4 linked regions of the Hydrogenophilus thermoluteolus genome follow. The protein of the gene in region 3 interacts with the protein of the main gene of each other region in a pairwise test. Links are inferred from orthologs where the notes say so. Each region holds a gene or a part of one and is shown on either strand. Other genes may lie near its edges. The genes, in order: grpE, aceE, groL and HPTL_RS06825.

The links.
Region 1: the proteins of groL (region 3) and grpE interact in binary tests that used the Escherichia coli proteins (3 or more experiments, as listed by UniProt). The link is inferred for Hydrogenophilus thermoluteolus from one-to-one orthologs.
Region 2: the proteins of groL (region 3) and aceE interact in binary tests that used the Escherichia coli proteins (3 or more experiments, as listed by UniProt). The link is inferred for Hydrogenophilus thermoluteolus from one-to-one orthologs.
Region 4: the proteins of groL (region 3) and HPTL_RS06825 interact in binary tests that used the Escherichia coli proteins (3 or more experiments, as listed by UniProt). The link is inferred for Hydrogenophilus thermoluteolus from one-to-one orthologs.

The regions. Positions count from the first base shown.
Region 1 is NZ_AP018558.1:1,276,193-1,280,107, reverse strand. Bases 1-2,702 are described here. They hold grpE (nucleotide exchange factor GrpE), read right to left. Parts: upstream 1,795-2,702; coding sequence 1,207-1,794; downstream 1-1,206. Other genes in these bases: HPTL_RS06205 (hypothetical protein), read right to left, coding at 1,975-2,702; dnaK (molecular chaperone DnaK), read right to left, coding at 1-1,141. Also shown: more of HPTL_RS06205, read right to left, coding at 2,703-3,066; HPTL_RS06200 (alpha/beta fold hydrolase), read right to left, coding at 3,115-3,825; thioredoxin TrxC, read right to left, coding at 3,822-3,915. UniProt on the Escherichia coli protein: Participates actively in the response to hyperosmotic and heat shock by preventing the aggregation of stress-denatured proteins, in association with DnaK and GrpE. It is the nucleotide exchange factor for DnaK and may function as a thermosensor.
Region 2 is NZ_AP018558.1:1,199,678-1,204,168, reverse strand. Bases 808-4,079 are described here. They hold aceE (pyruvate dehydrogenase (acetyl-transferring), homodimeric type), read right to left. Parts: upstream 3,705-4,079; coding sequence 1,008-3,704; downstream 808-1,007. Other genes in these bases: HPTL_RS05810 (PAS domain-containing sensor histidine kinase), read left to right, coding at 3,885-4,079; aceF (dihydrolipoyllysine-residue acetyltransferase), read right to left, coding at 808-995. Also shown: more of aceF, read right to left, coding at 1-807; more of HPTL_RS05810, read left to right, coding at 4,080-4,491. UniProt on the Escherichia coli protein: Component of the pyruvate dehydrogenase (PDH) complex, that catalyzes the overall conversion of pyruvate to acetyl-CoA and CO(2).
Region 3 is NZ_AP018558.1:347,012-351,135, reverse strand. What follows is about bases 1,220-4,124. They hold groL (chaperonin GroEL), read right to left. Parts: upstream 3,540-4,124; coding sequence 1,899-3,539; downstream 1,220-1,898. Other genes in these bases: HPTL_RS01575 (class 1 fructose-bisphosphatase), read right to left, coding at 4,085-4,124; groES (co-chaperone GroES), read right to left, coding at 3,597-3,887; HPTL_RS01590 (YjfB family protein), read right to left, coding at 1,554-1,742; tgt (tRNA guanosine(34) transglycosylase Tgt), read left to right, coding at 1,220-1,445. Also shown: tRNA preQ1(34) S-adenosylmethionine ribosyltransferase-isomerase QueA, read left to right, coding at 1-107; more of tgt, read left to right, coding at 183-1,219.
Region 4 is NZ_AP018558.1:1,398,115-1,402,258, forward strand. The notes cover bases 746-3,670. They hold HPTL_RS06825 (ABC transporter ATP-binding protein), read right to left. Parts: upstream 2,648-3,670; coding sequence 1,844-2,647; downstream 746-1,843. Other genes in these bases: mlaD (outer membrane lipid asymmetry maintenance protein MlaD), read right to left, coding at 746-1,063; mlaE (lipid asymmetry maintenance ABC transporter permease subunit MlaE), read right to left, coding at 1,065-1,847; HPTL_RS06830 (FlgO family outer membrane protein), read left to right, coding at 2,791-3,474; HPTL_RS06835 (FlgO family outer membrane protein), read left to right, coding at 3,474-3,670. Also shown: HPTL_RS06810 (MlaA family lipoprotein), read right to left, coding at 1-599; more of mlaD, read right to left, coding at 605-745; more of HPTL_RS06835, read left to right, coding at 3,671-4,073; HPTL_RS06840 (monovalent cation:proton antiporter family protein), read right to left, coding at 4,137-4,144. UniProt on the Escherichia coli protein: Part of the ABC transporter complex MlaFEDB, which is involved in a phospholipid transport pathway that maintains lipid asymmetry in the outer membrane by retrograde trafficking of phospholipids from the outer membrane to the inner membrane.

The sequences.
Region 1 (3,915 bases), 930 kb from region 3 along the record:
CCCCTTGGATCGCGGCACCGATCGCCACCGCTTCGTCCGGGTTGACGTCTTTGCGCGGTTCTTTACCGAAGAATTCTTTGACCTTTTCCTGGACCTTCGGCATCCGGGTTTGTCCGCCGACCAGGATCACCTCGTCGATGTCCTTGACGGTGAGACCCGCGTCTTTGAGCGCGATGCGGCACGGCTCGATGGTCCGCTCGATGAGGTCTTCGACGAGCGATTCGAACTTCGCCCGGGTGATCTTCATCGCCAGGTGCTTCGGCCCAGAAGCATCCGCGGTGATGTAGGGGAGGTTGACTTCGGTCTGCTGGCTCGATGAGAGCTCGATCTTCGCTTTTTCCGCCGCTTCTTTGAGGCGCTGCATCGCCAGCGGGTCTTTCTTGAGGTCTACCCCTTGCTCTTTCTGGAATTCACTGACGATGTAGTCGATCAAGCGGTTGTCGAAGTCTTCCCCGCCTAGGAAGGTGTCACCGTTCGTGGCGAGCACTTCGAACTGGTGTTCACCGTCGACTTCGGCGATTTCGATGATCGAGATGTCGAAGGTGCCACCCCCCAAGTCATAGACCGCGATTTTGCTGTCGCCGGGTTTTTTGTCCAGGCCGTAGGCGAGCGCCGCTGCGGTCGGTTCGTTGATGATCCGTTTGACTTCGAGACCGGCGATCCGCCCCGCGTCTTTCGTCGCTTGCCGTTGCGCATCGTTGAAGTATGCCGGTACGGTGATCACCGCCTCGGTGACCTCTTCGCCCAGGTAATCTTCTGCGGTCTTCTTCATTTTGCGCAAGACTTCCGCAGAAATTTGCTGCGGCGAAAGTTTCTTGCCGGTCGAGGTTTCCACCCAGGCGTCGCCGTTTTCTGCCCGAATGATCTTGTAGGGCATCAGTTTGATGTCTTTTTGCACCTCCGGGTCTTCGTAACGGCGACCGATGAGACGCTTGATCGCGTAGAAGGTGTTCGCCGCGTTGGTGACCGCTTGCCGTTTCGCCGGGGCGCCAACCAGGATTTCGCCATCCGCGGTGTAGGCAACGACCGACGGCGTGGTGCGCGCTCCTTCCGAATTTTCGATCACGCGCGGTTTGCCGTTCTCCATCACCGCGACGCAGCTGTTGGTGGTTCCCAAGTCGATACCGATGATTTTGCCCATTGTTTTCTCCTATTACCGTTTCTGTGTTGGAACTGTTTTGGTGTATGAGGGCGTTGATGAGAATTTCAAGAGCCCGATTTGGCTTTCGAGACCATCACGAGCGCCGGACGGAGCACACGTTCATGGATCAGATAGCCTTTTTGCAATACCTGCGCTACGTGGTTGGGTTCGCCGTCGGTCTCGATCATCCCGATTGCCTGGTGTAGGTTGGGGTCGAATTTGTTGCCTGCTGGATTCTCCTCTTTGATGCCGAACTGTTCGAGCGCGGCGGTGAGTTGTTTCAACGTGAGTTCGACTCCCTCACGCAGGCTTTCGACCGTTTGATTCTCTGTGGCGAGCGCCGCTTCCAGACTATCCTTCACCGGCAAGAGCGCCGCGGCGAATTTGTCGATTGCGTAGAGGCGCGCTTTGGCAATCTCTTCTTCGGCACGGCGCCGGACGTTTTCCGTTTCTGCTTTGGCACGCAACCAGGCGTCGTAGTGCTCGGCCGCTTTACGCTCTGCAATCCGCACCATCTCTTGGAGGTCGGGAACGCTGTCGGTGGGTGGCTGATGGTGCGATTCGGGCTGTGCGCCGGGAGTTACCTGGGATTCGTCGGTTTGAGGCGCTTTGCCTGCGGGAAACGTAGAGGTGGCGATGGTATCACTGCCCATGCCCGGTGCGTTCGGATCGGTATTGACGTCCGAGGTGGGGTTTGGGTTGGTTTGGGTTGCTTGGTTTTCCGGATTCGGATGTGGTGTGTTCGGGTTGGTCATACGGTTCTGCTCCCATTCCAATGGTTCAATTGTACTGGAATGGGGGCAGGGTAGTGGGATTTCAAGGGGAAGCAGCGATCACACGCGCAAGTCCAAATGGGATACCGTCCCAGCGCCACCGCTTTCCCGAAGATAAATGGTGCTGAATTGCAGCTGACCCAGCGGGTTGCCGTTGGCGTCATGGGTGGTAAAGCGTGTGGCTACGGCTTGGGTGGCCAGTGCGCCGATATCGGCGTCCCGCAGCGAAATCAGGCGGTCGGCGGCAAACGGGTGCCAGACGTAGAGCTGACCATAGGCCCCGTCCCCTTCGTCGATCCAGCCGTTGCCGTCGCTATCGAGTGTGGCCAGTTCGGCAAAACCGTCGCCCGTTGTTGGACCGAAGAGCTCTTTGCCGTCGTCGACGCGGCCGTTGCCGTTGCGGTCGAACACCAGAAACCCTTTGCCGCCTACCGGTACAGGGAGATTCACCAACGATCCGTTTCCCTGAAGATCGAATCGAAATCCGATATCAGCAAGTTCCGTGTGACTTCCTGCGAAGTCGATCACCAACGGATCTTTCATCTGCGGCGCGCGTTCCGTGGTCAGTCGGGTTGCGGCAAGTGAGACGGAAAGGCTTTCGCTGCGACTCAGCGCAAAACCCGCGGCAAATTCGATCGTCCGCCCGTCTGCGGTGCGCACGACCCCTGACGCAGAAAAGGCCAGCGCTTCGCTGCGGACGATGGTAGCGGTTGCGGTGACGGTTTCGGCACGCACCACCATGATGTCAGGTCCCGTGGTGGCGTCCTGCTGCGGTTGGGCAGGAGCCGTTGGGGAAGCGGTGGTGGCAGCGTCCGTCGTCGTGAGGGGATACTTTTCGCCGACCTCGGTTTCTACGCCAAAGAAGCGACGCAGGAGCTCCCGGATGAATCGCATCTCGGGCGTCAAGTCGCTCGAAGTTTCCCCTTCTCGGACAGGTGTCTCTTTTGTGTTCGAGGGTATTGCTCGGGCAGGAAGATTGGCAGTCGGCTCCGGGGCAAGCGCGCCGCGCTCAGTGCGCTGGCTTTGCCGCGAGCGACTGAGCGGTAGGCCGCTCGGGATGCCTTCGTAGCGGAGCCGACTGGCGGTCAGGTGACGGCTTTCGCTTTGGGTGTGGGTGGCGGCAAGGTGGAGTGCCGATTCGGTGATTCGCATCGCTGCCCTCCAGAGAGAAGAATGACAGGGGCAGCTTGGTTAACGGCATCACGAAACTAAACTTGAGACCGCTTCAACGATCGTTGCTTGGTGGCGCAGAAAGGGCGCATGGGCGGCGTTGGGGATGGGCAGCCATTTTCCTTGAGGCACGTTTTGTGCGATGGCTTCACCTGCAGCACACGGAATGAGGGGGTCGTTCTCCCCGTGAATGACGAGGACCGGGGTCGTAATGGAGGGGAGTTCTGCGCGCAGATCGACCGTAGCCAGCCAATCGAGCCCGGCAAGCAGGATCTCCAGCGACGGGGCGGGGTCGGCTGTAGCCAGAATTTCGGCGGTCAGGGTTTTGCTCTCCGGTTCGCCGCGGTTGAAGCCGCCGACGAAACGGGGCAACATCGCCGGTTCGTCCTCGGCGATCGCGGCGCGAAACTCGGCAAGCGCTTCAGGCGTCAGCCCATGGGACCACCCGTCGCGTGTCACGAACGAGGGCGTGCCGCCGATCACGACCACGCCGCCGATGTGGTGCGGTGCGCGCGCCGCTGCCGCGAGCGCAATCATGGCGCCCAAGGACCAACCAACCAGAACGGTTCCTGGCAAAACCGTAGCGATCAGACGGGTAACCGCGTCAGCAAAGTCCGCCGTGAAGGGGGTTTCCCGGTACCCAGGAAGGTCATACCACTCTGCACCCAACGCGTTCGCCAAAGGGGCAAGCGGCCCGCGTCCAAGCCGCCATCCCGGTATTAGGGTAATCGGTGGGTTCATTGCAAATGTCCTTGTAACCAAGAAAGAAGACGTCCGGCATCCATCGCGCCGCTTTGCCGCGCGATTTCCCGTCCGCGGACAAAAAGTGCG
Region 2 (4,491 bases), 850 kb from region 3 along the record:
GCCGCTTTGACGAAATTGCGGACATCCTCTTTGCGGATCCGGCCGTTCGGACCGGTTGGGGTGACAAAGCGCAGGTCTACGCCCAGCTCCCGGGCATAAGCGCGAACGGCGGGACTCGCATGGACCTTCGCACCCAACGAAACGCCGGGTAACGGCTCGGCCAGTGACGGCGCGGCCGGCGCTCGCGACGCGGGTGCGGCGGCTGTGCCCACTGAAGACGAAGCCGACACCGTTTGCGCGGGCGTGGGCGCTGGCGTAGCTGACGTGGCTGGCGTTGGCGAAGATTCTGTTTTGGGTTGTGCGGAGGTACTTGGGGAAGCCTCTGGGGGCGCAACGTGGCTTTCGTCCGGGACGACGATCGCAACCACGTCCCCTTCGTTGACCTTGTCGCCCACTTTGACGCGCACTGCTTTCACGACCCCCGCGACCGTAGCTGGGACATCCATCGTGGCCTTTTCGGATTCCAACGTACAGATCGGATCATCGACCGCGACCCTTTGCCCCGGGGCAATCATCACTTCGATCACCGGTACGTCGTGGAAGTCCCCGATATCGGGAATCACGAGCGCGACTTCTTGCGGTTGGGTCGAGGGGGGTACGGTTGCGCCTGCGGCTGCAGGCGATTCGGCCGACGCTGGGGCAGATGCGGCGGGTGCAGAGACTGCGCTGGGTTCGGTTGCGCTGCTTGGTGCCGCGTCGCTGGCTTGCGCTGCTGTCGCTGTGGCCGACGTCGCGGATTCGGCCTCCCCAGAGGCCTCGGTTTCGATCACGACCAATGGCGTGCCTTCATTGACTTTGTCGCCGACCTGCACCTTCACTTCTTTGACGATACCGGCAACGGTGGACGGGACGTCCATCGTCGCTTTTTCGGATTCCAGCGTACAGAGGGGGTCATCCACAGCGACGCGTTGTCCGGGCGTGACCAAAACCTCGATGACGGGAACGTCGTGAAAGTCGCCAATATCGGGGACGGTAACGGTTACCAATTTGCTCATCGCCGCTCCTCCTTACACCAGGCGGGGGTTGGGTTTTTCAGGATCGATGCCGTATTTGACGAGTGCTGCGGCAACCAGCTTGCGATCGATCTCCCCATCGTCGGCAAGCGCTTTCAATGCGGCGATCGTGATCCAGTGTCGATCCACTTCGAAGAAGTGGCGCAACTTCTCGCGGGTATCGGAACGCCCAAACCCGTCGGTACCCAGTGTGAGATACGTTCGTTTGACGAAAGGCCGAATCTGTTCGGCAAAGAGACGGACGTAGTCGGTTGCCGCTACGACCGGCCCCGGATGGTTCTCGAGCTTCTGCTCGACGTGGGACTTGCGGGGCGCTTCCAACGGGTGGAGGAGGTTCCAGCGGACACAGTCGTGGCCATCGCGCGCCAATTCGGTGAAACTTGGGCAGCTCCAGACGTCTGCGGCTACGTTCCAGTCACGCGCGAGCAACTCTGCGGCAGCGATCGCTTCGCGTAGGATCGCCCCCGACCCCATGAGCTGGACACGCGGACCGTCGAGGTTGTCCGGCGCGGCCTGGAAGAGATACATCCCTTTGAGGATATCCTCACGGACCGTCTCGCTTTCCGGCATCGGCGGATGTTCGTAGTTTTCGTTGAGCACCGTGATGTAATAGAAAACATCCTCTTGTTCTGCGACCATGCGCCGCAACCCTTCTTGAACGATCACGGCGACTTCGTATTGGAAGGTGGGGTCGTAGCTTACACAATTGGGGACAGCGGCAGAGAGCAGATGGCTGTGGCCGTCTTCGTGCTGCAGCCCTTCACCGTTCAACGTGGTTCGACCCGAGGTGCCGCCGATCAGGAACCCGCGGGTGCGCTGATCCGCTGCGGCCCAAATGAGGTCCATGGTGCGCTGGAAGCCGAACATCGAATAGAAGATGTAGAACGGGATCATCGGCACGCCATGGACGCTGTAGCTCGTTCCAGCGGCGATGAAGTCGCAGACGGCTCCCGCTTCGTTGATCCCTTCTTGAAGGATTTGGCCGTCGCGTGACTCTTTGTAGAACATCAACTGGTCGTGGTCTTCGGGAACGTATTTTTGCCCCTCTTGGCTCCAGATCCCGAACTGACGGAACATCCCTTCCATCCCGAACGTCCGCGATTCGTCGGGTACGATGGGGACAATGTGTTTGCCGAGCTGTTTGTCGCGCATCAGTTGGATCATGATGCGCACGAGTGCCATCGTCGTGGAGATTTCCCGCCCCGGTCCCGTTCCGGCAAAGAAACTTTTGAATGCATCGAGCGGGGGAACCGGCAAGGTGATTTCGGATTTCGTTCGACGCTGCGGGAGATAGCCCCCAAGCGCTTGCCGCCGCTCCTGCATGTAGCGGTATTCAGCCGAGTCGGGTGCAAAGGTCAGGAACGGCAGTTCATCGAGTTTGTCGTCGGGCACAGGCAGTTGGAAACGATCGCGGAAGCGGCGGATCGCGTCGTGATCCATCTTCTTTGCCTGGTGGGCGATGTTCATCGCTTCGCCCGCTTGTCCCATTCCGTATCCTTTGATTGTCTTCGCAAGGATCACGGTGGGTTGCCCTTTATGTTCGACCGCAGCTTTGTACGCGGCAAAGACTTTGAAAATGTCATGACCGCCGCGGTTGAGCTGCCAGATCTCTTCGTCGGTCCAGTCGGCAACGAGCGCTTTCAGTTCGGGGGTATTGAAGAAGTGCTCCCGGACGTACGCACCGTCTTTCGCTTTGAACGTCTGGTAGTCCCCGTCGCAGAGCTCCATCATCCGCCGTCGGAGGGCACCGGTTTTGTCGCGAGCAAAGAGCGCGTCCCAATGGGTACCCCAGATCACTTTGATCACGTTCCAACCCGCACCCCGGAATTCCGCTTCGAGCTCCTGGATGATCTTTCCGTTGCCGCGCACCGGCCCGTCGAGCCGTTGCAAATTGCAATTGATCACGAAAATCAGGTTGTCGAGCTTTTCCCGTGCTGCCATTCCGATCGCGCCAAGGGTTTCGACTTCGTCGGTTTCCCCATCCCCGATGAAGCACCACACTTTGCGCTGTTCGTGTTTTGCCGGATCGACCAGGCCACGGGTGATCAGATATTTGATGAAACGGGCTTGGTAGATGGCTTGGATCGGGCCCAGCCCCATCGAAACCGTGGGAAACTGCCAGAACTGAGGCATCAGCCAGGGGTGCGGATAGGAAGAGAGCCCTTTCCCGTCGACTTCGCGCCGGAAGTTGATCATCTGCTCTTCGGTCAATCGCCCAAGCAGAAAAGCACGTGCATAGATTCCCGGGGCCGAGTGCCCTTGGAAGTAGACGAGGTCGCCGCCGTGGTCTTCGGTTGGCGCGTGGAAGAAGTGGTTGAAGCCAACGTCGTAGAGCACCGCTGCCGAAGCAAACGAGGCGATGTGGCCACCCACGTTGCTGTCGCGATTGGCGCGAACAACCATCGCCATCGCATTCCATCGGATGTAGGAATGGATTTTGATTTCGAGATCCGGGTCACCCGGGTACGGGGGTTGTTTATCGGCAGGGATCGTGTTGACGTATGCCGTATTGGCGGAATAGGGGATGTCGGCACCGTGTTCGCGCGCTTCACTGATCAGCGATTCGATCAGATAGTGCGCGCGCTCCGGCCCTTCGTGCTCGATCACGCCATCGAGCGCTTCCAACCATTCTTGGGTCTCTTCAGGATCGGGATCGTTTTGCAGAATGATTTGACGATGACGTTCAGCCATGGTGGTCCCTCCTAGGTCTTACTGGTGGTCATTCCGTATGCTAAAACAAAATTCCACGATATGCAATACTGCAGTGCAGCAATCGCGTTGCCGCAGTTTCCATGCCCCCCATGATAGGATTCGCGGCACCCGAAAGCAAAAACCATTCGATGATGCAATGAGACGTAACAAGGAATGGGCATGAATCAGCCCGATACCTTCGCGATGGTCGCGATTGCGCTGTTGACGGCGGCCGTGGTTTGGTTGAGTTGGCTCCAGCGCCGGCAACACCTTCGGCTGCAACGGCTGCTTCGGGAGCGCGATCGGCTCTTCCACTTTTCTTTGGATTTGTTGGCGCTCTTGACCCCTAAAGGGGAGTTCCAGCAATGTAACGCTGCATTTACCCGGGTGTTGGGTTATACCGAGCGGTTGCTGCTGGGGAAATCGCTCTTCGATCTCACGGTGCGTGACGATTGGCCGCACGTCGACGAAGCAATGGCTTTTCTGCGGCAAGGCGAACCGGCTTCCTTCACGGTTCGCATGAAGACCCTCAACGGCGCGCATCGCTGGCTCTCTTGGCACATCAACCCGGCGCCAGACGATGGGGTTTGGTTTGCCGCTGCCCACGATGTCACCCAACAAAAAGAGGTAGAAGCTGCGTTGCGCTCCGAAATGGCGTTTCGCCGAGCCATGGAATCGTCGGTGAGCCTTGGACTGCGCGCGACCGACCTCGAAGGGCGCATCACGTTTGCCAACCCAGCCTTTTGTCGCATGGTGGGCTTCGACCGCGATGAGCTCGAAGGCAAAA
Region 3 (4,124 bases):
CGTACCGGCACGCACTCGCAGGCGACTACCGCTTCTTCAGCTACGGCGACGCGATGTTCCTGCCGCAACGCTACGACACGGATTGGGCGCCGCATGAAACCCATTGACCCCAGAAGCAAACAGCAGAAGCACGGTCCGATCGCTGGCGTTCCCTGCCGCGAGACACACTGGAAAGCGCACCGATGAACGATCGACCCCCTTACCCTGACGTTGGCACACCATGCGAACCGGTGCCCTTGCAACGCGTACCCACCCTCCCAAACGCTGCGCAACCCCAAGACCTACCGGATGCGCCAGACGCAACGGACGCGCCAACTCCGCCACCGCGCGCCGCTTTCACGCTGCTTGCCCGCTCGGGGGCGGCGCGGCGCGGGCGGTTGCGCCTACGGCGCGGAACCGTCGAAACCCCCGCGTTCATGCCGGTGGGCACCTACGGCACCGTCAAAGCGATGACCCCAGCGATGCTCGAAGCGATCGGTGCGCAGATCATCCTGGGCAATACTTTCCACCTCTGGTTGCGCCCGGGTCTGGAGGTGATCCAGCGCTTTCAGGGACTCCACCGTTTCATCGGTTGGAACCGCCCCATCCTCACCGATTCGGGCGGCTTTCAGGTTTTTTCTTTGGGCGCGCTGCGTAAAATCAGCGAAGAAGGGGTTCGTTTCGCCTCCCCGATCGACGGCAGCAAGCGGTTCCTCACCCCTGAAGGCGCGATCGAAATTCAGACGGTGCTCGATTCGGACATCGCGATGGTCTTCGACGAATGCACGCCCTACCCCGCGACCTTCGACGAAGCGGCGGCGTCGATGCAGCGGTCGCTACGCTGGGCCCAGCGGTGCCGAACCGCGTTCGACCAGCAGGGAAACCCCAATGCGCTTTTCGGGATCGTGCAAGGGGGCATGTACGAGCCGTTACGCGACGCGTCACTGGCCGGATTGCTGGAGATTGGCTTTCACGGCTACGCCATTGGCGGTCTTTCGGTGGGCGAACCCAAAGCGGAGATGGTCCGCATCCTGGCCCATACGGCACCGCAGCTACCGGAAAACCAGGCGCGCTATCTGATGGGCGTGGGCACGCCCGAAGACCTCATCGTGGGCGTACAGCATGGGATCGACCTCTTCGACTGCGTGATGCCCACCCGCAACGCGCGCAACGGCCACCTCTTTACCCGATACGGGGACATCAAGATCAAACAGGCACGCTACCGCCACGACACCGAACCCCTCGACCCAACCTGTGACTGCTACACCTGCCGCCATTTCAGCCGCGCCTACCTGCACCACCTCTTCCGCGCCGGCGAGATTTTGGGTAGCATCCTCAACACCATCCACAATCTCCGCTACTACCAGAATCTGATGGCGGAATTGCGCACGGCGATCGAACACGACACCTTTGCCGAAACCGCTGCGCGCTTGCTGCGTGACCGGCAGGAGGGAAACCGCGCGTGAACGCTCCGCAGCCGATCGGGCTACGGAGCGTACCGCTTACCGCTGCCCGCTTCGGTTTGCAGGCGGGAGCGCACGAACGCAGACCGTTACCGCGCCGAAACGCACCGATTACGCTTTCACGTCGACGGTGTTGCCCAAATGGGGCGGGTTGCTCGGTTGCGGCAACGCGGCCAAAAGCGATAGCGCCGTCTGCTCTTGTACGTCGTTGATTTTCTTCAAGACGGCGGTTTGAATCGCCGTGGTCACCTGATTCTGCTGCAGCACGTTCGCGATCTGGGTTACATCCATGGTATCCATCGTCTGCTCCGGCGCCCTTGGCGCTTTTCATTCTATTGGGTTAACGGCAGAAATGCCAATTACTTGAGCTATTTGAAGACATGCTCGCGAAAACAAAAAAATCCCACCCCCATTGGGGGTGGGATCGTGATGCTGTTTTGAGGAAACAGGAACCGATCAGAAGTCCATGTCACCCATACCAGCGCCCGCGCCCGGCGCAGCGGCTTTTTCATCTTTCGGCGCTTCAGCGATCATGCACTCGGTGGTGAGCATGAGGCCAGCGACCGACGCGGCGTTTTGCAGCGCCGAGCGGGTGACTTTGGTCGGGTCGAGCACACCCATTTCGATCATGTCACCGAATTCGCCGGTTGCGGCGTTGTAGCCATAGTTGCCCTTGCCTTCGAGCACCTTCGCGACGATCACGCTCGGCTCTTCACCCGCGTTCGCGACGATCTCGCGCAGCGGCTGCTCGACCGCGCGAAGCACGATCTTGATCCCGGCTTCCTGGTCGGGGTTGTCGCCCTTGAGCCCTTTCGCGACCGCCGCTTCACGGGCACGCAGGAGCGCCACGCCACCACCCGGCACGATCCCTTCTTCGACCGCGGCGCGGGTTGCATGCAGCGCGTCTTCGACGCGCGCTTTTTTCTCTTTCATTTCGACTTCGGTGGCGGCACCGACTTTGATCACCGCAACGCCACCCGCGAGCTTCGCGACACGCTCTTGCAGTTTTTCGCGGTCGTAGTCGCTCGTGGCTTCTTCGATCTGCACGCGGATCTCTTTGACGCGCGCTTGGATCTTCGCCGGGTCGCCCGCACCGTCGATGATCGTGGTGTGCTCTTTCGCCACTTCGACACGCTTGGCTTGACCCAGATCTTCGAGGGTCGCCTTTTCGAGCGAAAGACCGACCTCTTCGGAGATCACGGTACCGCCGGTGAGGATCGCGATGTCTTGCAGCATCGCTTTGCGACGATCACCGAAGCCCGGCGCTTTGACCGCGCAGGTCTTGAGGATGCCGCGCAGGTTGTTCACCACGAGCGTGGCAAGGGCTTCGCCTTCGACGTCTTCCGCGATGATCAGGAGCGGCCGGCCCGCTTTCGCCACTTGTTCGAGCACCGGCAAGAGGTCGCGGATGTTGCTGATCTTCTTGTCGTGCAAGAGGATGTAGGGGTTGTCGAGCACCGCGACTTGCTTGTCGGGGTTGTTGATGAAGTAGGGCGAGAGGTAGCCGCGGTCGAACTGCATCCCTTCGACCACTTCGAGCTCGTTTTCGAGGCTCTTGCCGTCTTCGACGGTGATCACCCCCTCTTTGCCCACTTTGTCCATCGCTTGTGCGATGATCTCGCCGATCGAGCTGTCGGCGTTCGCCGAGATCGTACCCACTTGCGCGATCTCTTTGGTGGTCGAGCAGGGTTTGGAGATCGCTTTCAGCTCTTCGACGATCGCGGTCACCGCCTTGTCGATCCCGCGCTTGAGGTCCATCGGGTTCATCCCGGCGGCGACGTACTTCATCCCTTCGCGCACGATCGCTTGTGCAAGCACGGTAGCGGTGGTCGTCCCGTCACCGGCGACGTCAGCGGTCTTCGAGGCCACCTCTTTGACCATCTGCGCGCCCATGTTTTCGAACTTGTCTTTGAGTTCGATCTCTTTGGCGACGGTGACGCCGTCCTTGGTGACGATCGGCGCGCCGAAGCTGCGCTCGATCACGACGTTACGCCCTTTCGGCCCCAACGTGGTTTTCACCGCATTGGCAAGGAGGTTGACCCCTGCAACCAGGCGTTCACGCGCACTGTCGTGGAATTTGACTTCTTTGGCTGCCATTGTTTCTGCTCCTTCGTGATTGGGTTGGTTTCGCGTTTTGATGCGTTGCCCAACGGATTACGCTTCGATCACTGCCATGATGTCGTCTTCACGCAACACCAGGAGCTCTTCGCCCTCGACCTTCACGGTCTGGCCCGCGTATTTGCCGAAGAGCACTTTGTCGCCCACTTTCACCGCCATCGGGCGTTTGCTGCCATCGTCGAGAATCTTGCCGTCCCCCACGGCGAGCACTTCGCCCTGATCCGGTTTCTCCCCAGCGGTATCGGGGATCACGATCCCACTGGCGGTTTTGCGTTCAGCTTCGATACGTTTGACGACGACACGGTCATGCAACGGACGCAGTTTCATGACAGACCTCTCCTTTTTCCTTGTGACACAGTTTTCCCAGCGGGTGGAGTGTTGTTAGCACTCGCACCTAACGAGTGCTAATGATAGGGTAGGTGCTCAAAAAAATCAAGGGGGCAATCGCCCCCTTTGCGTATCGATCGGGATCGGCTGGCGCAACGACCTGCTCTAGCGGGCCCGTCAGCCGCATGCGACGGCTTTCAGGAACGCATTTCGCGATGGTATTGCGCGACGCGTTCG
Region 4 (4,144 bases), 1.1 Mb from region 3 along the record:
TCATCCTCAAGGTGGGTGGTGGGATCACCGAATCGATCGACTGGCCATGCGGCGGCGTCGCGTAAGGTTCTTGGTCCCAGAATAGGAAGTACCAGGTACGGGCCGCTCCCCACGCCCCAACGCGCCAGTGTCTGGCCAAAATCTTCGTTGTGTTTGGGGAGCCCGGCTTCCGACGCGATATCGAGGAGGCCGAACAACCCGAAGGTGGAGTTGAATGCAAAGCGCATCCAGTCGTTTGCTGCGGCACCGGGTTTGCCTTGCAACAAATTGTTGAACCCGATCCAGAGATCCCCCAGGTTTCCGAAGAAGTTGCTCACCCCTTTTTTCACCGGTTCCGGCGCCACGGTGTCATACGCTTGCGCCACGGGCTTCACCACCGCACGATCGAGCGCCTCATTCACCGCGAACATCGTGCGGTTGAACCCTTCCCATGGGTCGACTGGCGTTGCGCGCACCGCGGCGTTCGTCGACGGCGCATCCGCGCTAACCCCGCCCCGCTGAACGGCGGTCGCACAGCCGCTCAGCGCAACCGCGAGCGCCCCGATCGCCACCGCGCACCCCAGCCAAGAACCGAAACTTCTTTGCGTCATGTGCCGCATGCGCTTCACTCCGCCGCCTTATTGACCAAAAACTGGCCGATCAATTTTTCCAATACCACCGCCGATTGCGTCAGCAAAATGCGGTCGCCATCCTGGAGGTTTTCCAGATCCGCGCCCGCTTCGATCCCCACGTACTGTTCCCCCAGCAACCCCGCGGTCAAAATGCTCGCGCTCGAATCCTTCGGAAAGGGGATATTCCTGCTGAGTTCCATCGTCACCTCAGCGCGGTAGCTCTTCGGATCGAGCCGAATCGCGGTCACCCTTCCAACCAACACCCCGGCACTCTTCACCGGCGCTTTCACCTTTAATCCGCCGATATTGTCGAAATAGGCGACGACGCGGATCGTCTCGCCGTCGATCCGCGACGTTGCGGCACCGGAGACCTCGAACGCGAGGAAAAAGAGCGCCGCGACCCCCAGCAAAACGAACAGTCCGACCAAAACGTCCCAACTCTTGCGTTCCATCTCACCGTCCAATGAACATGAATGCGGTCAGCACGAAATCGGCCGCCAACACGGCCAACGCCCCATAGACCACGGTTTTGGTGATCGCCCGCGAAACGCCTTCCGCGGTCGGCGTACAACTCCACCCTTGAAAAACGGCGATCCAGGTGACGATCACCCCAAAGACGAAACTTTTCACGATGCCGTTGCGCACGTCTGCATCGAAATCGACCGCGTTCTGCATCTGCGACCAGAAGGTCCCGTGATCGACACCGATCACCACCACCCCAATGAACCAGCCGCCCAAAATCCCTACCGCGGAAAAGATTCCCGCGAGTAACGGCATCGCAATCACCCCCGCCCAGAATTTCGGAGCGATGACGCGCGCGATCGGGTTCACCGCCATCACATCCATCGCGTCGAGCTGCTCAGTGGCCTTCATCAGTCCGATTTCCGCGGTCATCGCGCTGCCGGCGCGGCTTGCGAACAACAACGCAGCAACCACCGGCCCGAGTTCGCGCAGCAGCGAGAGCGCCACCACCCCGCCCAGCGCGGTCTCCGAGCCGAAACGTTGAAGCGTATCATACCCTTGCAGCCCCAACACCAAACCGACGAACGCCCCCGAAACCACGATGATCAGGATCGACAGCACTCCGGCGAAATAGAGGTCACGGATGAGCAACGGCACCCGGCGAAACGTCATGCCGGAGTGGCGCAACAACGCGATCACGAACCGCGCTGCAAACCCCAGTTGCACCACCGTGTCGATCGTTGCCTGCCCCAGGCGCGCAACTGCGTTGATCATATCTCCTCCATCAGCGCTTCGGCAAGCGGCGGCGCCGGATAGTGGAAAGGGGCAGGCCCGTCGATTTCGCCATGGACGAACTGGCGCACGTAGGGATCGCTCGCGTTGCGGATTGCATCCGGCGTACCGTGCGCGACGATGTGCCCGCGCGAGACGAAATAGACATAGTCGACCAACGCGAGCGATTCGACCACATCGTGGGTGACCACTACCGACGCTGCACCGAGCGCATCGTTCAGACGGCGAATCAGCGTTCCGATCGTCGCGAGCGAAATCGGGTCGAGCCCCGCGAACGGTTCGTCATAGAGGATCAACTCCGGATCGAGCGCAATCGCGCGGGCCAGCGCCACCCGCCGCGCCATACCGCCCGAAAGCTCACTCGTTTTCAAGCGCGCGGCGCCCCGCAACCCAACCGCTTCCAGTTTCAGCAACACCAGGTCGCGGATCAGCGGCTCCGGCAACCGGGTATGCTCTCTGAGCGGGAATGCGACGTTTTCGAATACGTCGAGATCGGTAAAGAGCGCCCCGAATTGAAAGAGCATCCCGATACGGCGCCGCAGCGCGTAGCGTTGCGCTTCCGAGGCTTGATCGAGCCGGACACCCAAAACCTCGACGGTGCCGGACCATGGGCGTAATTGCCCGGTCAAGAGGCGCAGCAGCGTCGTCTTGCCCGAACCCGACCCCCCCATGATCGCGACCACCTGGCCGCGATGAACGGTGAAGTCGATGCCGTGCAGGATCTGCCGCGTCCCATACCCGGCGTCAACCCCGGACAACGAAGCGACCAATCGTTCTGTCACGCAATAAGCCATTTTTGAGCGAAGTCCTCATTATACCTGATCGGCAACGTGCGCAATTGCGCGCGTTTTTCCCCGTAAAATCCCCTAAAGTTTTTCGCTGGGTTGCCGATAATCGAGGCAAAGCACCATCAGGAGTCGAAAGCATGACACCGCGTTCTCTCTTAGGGGTTCTCTTTGCGGCACTCACGGCTGCCGGCTGTTCGTCGGTCACGGTGAGCGCACATCAAGAAACCCCCAACCCAACCGCGAATGGTGCGCGACACGAAGCCGTCGCATCCGAGTACGGCGCTGCCATGCCGTCGATCGAAATGCGCCCGGCGTTCCGCCCGCACCGTCAAGCGACCGCAGCCCCGCTTTCGGTTACCGAAGCGCTCAACTTGATGGCGGAACAGCTCGACGCCAATACCAAACACAAGAGCGCCTATCCCGCAGTGCTCGCCGCGACGTTCGTGAACCTGGACCGGATCGACGACACCTCACCGCTCGGGCGGCTGCTTACCGAAGGGCTGGTCGCGCGCTTGCAGGTTCGTGGCTGGAACCTCTATGACGTGCGCCTCAGTAAAGCGGTTGCGGTCACGCCAGAGGGCGAGTTCGTCCTCTCCCGCGATCCCAAGCGGCTCGAATACCAGTATGCGGCTGCGGCCGTACTCACGGGCACTTACACCGTGACCAGTAACGAGGTCATTCTCCACGCACGGATCACCGATGTCGCAACCGGCGTCGTGGTGGCCAGCTCTGAAGTGCGGCTTCCCATCGACGACGAGGTAGCCCATCTCCTCACCGATCACGACAGCCTGCGCCCGATGCGGATCATTCGGGGCCACTGATGCGGCAACGCCCTGACCGCAGTCACGTGACGAGACGGCACCAGTGGCTGCAACGCTTCGCGATGGTCGCACTAGCGAGTACGCTCGCAGCGTGCGCGCAGTCGGCCGTTGTCGAACCGCGCACAGAATCGCTGAGCGATTGCGCCACGTTACTGCACGAGCGGCTGGGTGCAGACGCCGCGCAACTGTGCGGCTGCCAGGGCTTGGCGTGCACGACCCCGGTGGTCATCACCGATTTCGTCGCCGTTGACGATTACCGGTCGCAACGGCTCGGCAAACGCCTTGGAGAAGAGTTTCGCTTGGCGTGGCAACAACGTTGCCAGCGCCCGGTCCGTACCGTCGAACTGGCAGCCGACTTTCGCCTCGATGAAACCGGGCTGCGCGCGCTCACCCGCGACGTCGCGCAATTGATGACCACGACCACCGCGGACCCGCTCGCTTTCGTCGGCACCTACCGTTTGGAAGGAACCGAGCGCATCCGCTATTTCATCCGCCAAGTCCACCTGCCCACGCAAACCACCACGACCATGGCAGGAGGTTACTTGCCGCGCCGCTGTATCGACCCCCTGACGCCGCTGCCTTCGCGTCTCACGCAGTAGGTTCACGAAGGAGGCGTCAGAATAGCCCTCTGGGAGGGTTGTTCGCGCATCGGCCAGCGACGCTCAATCAG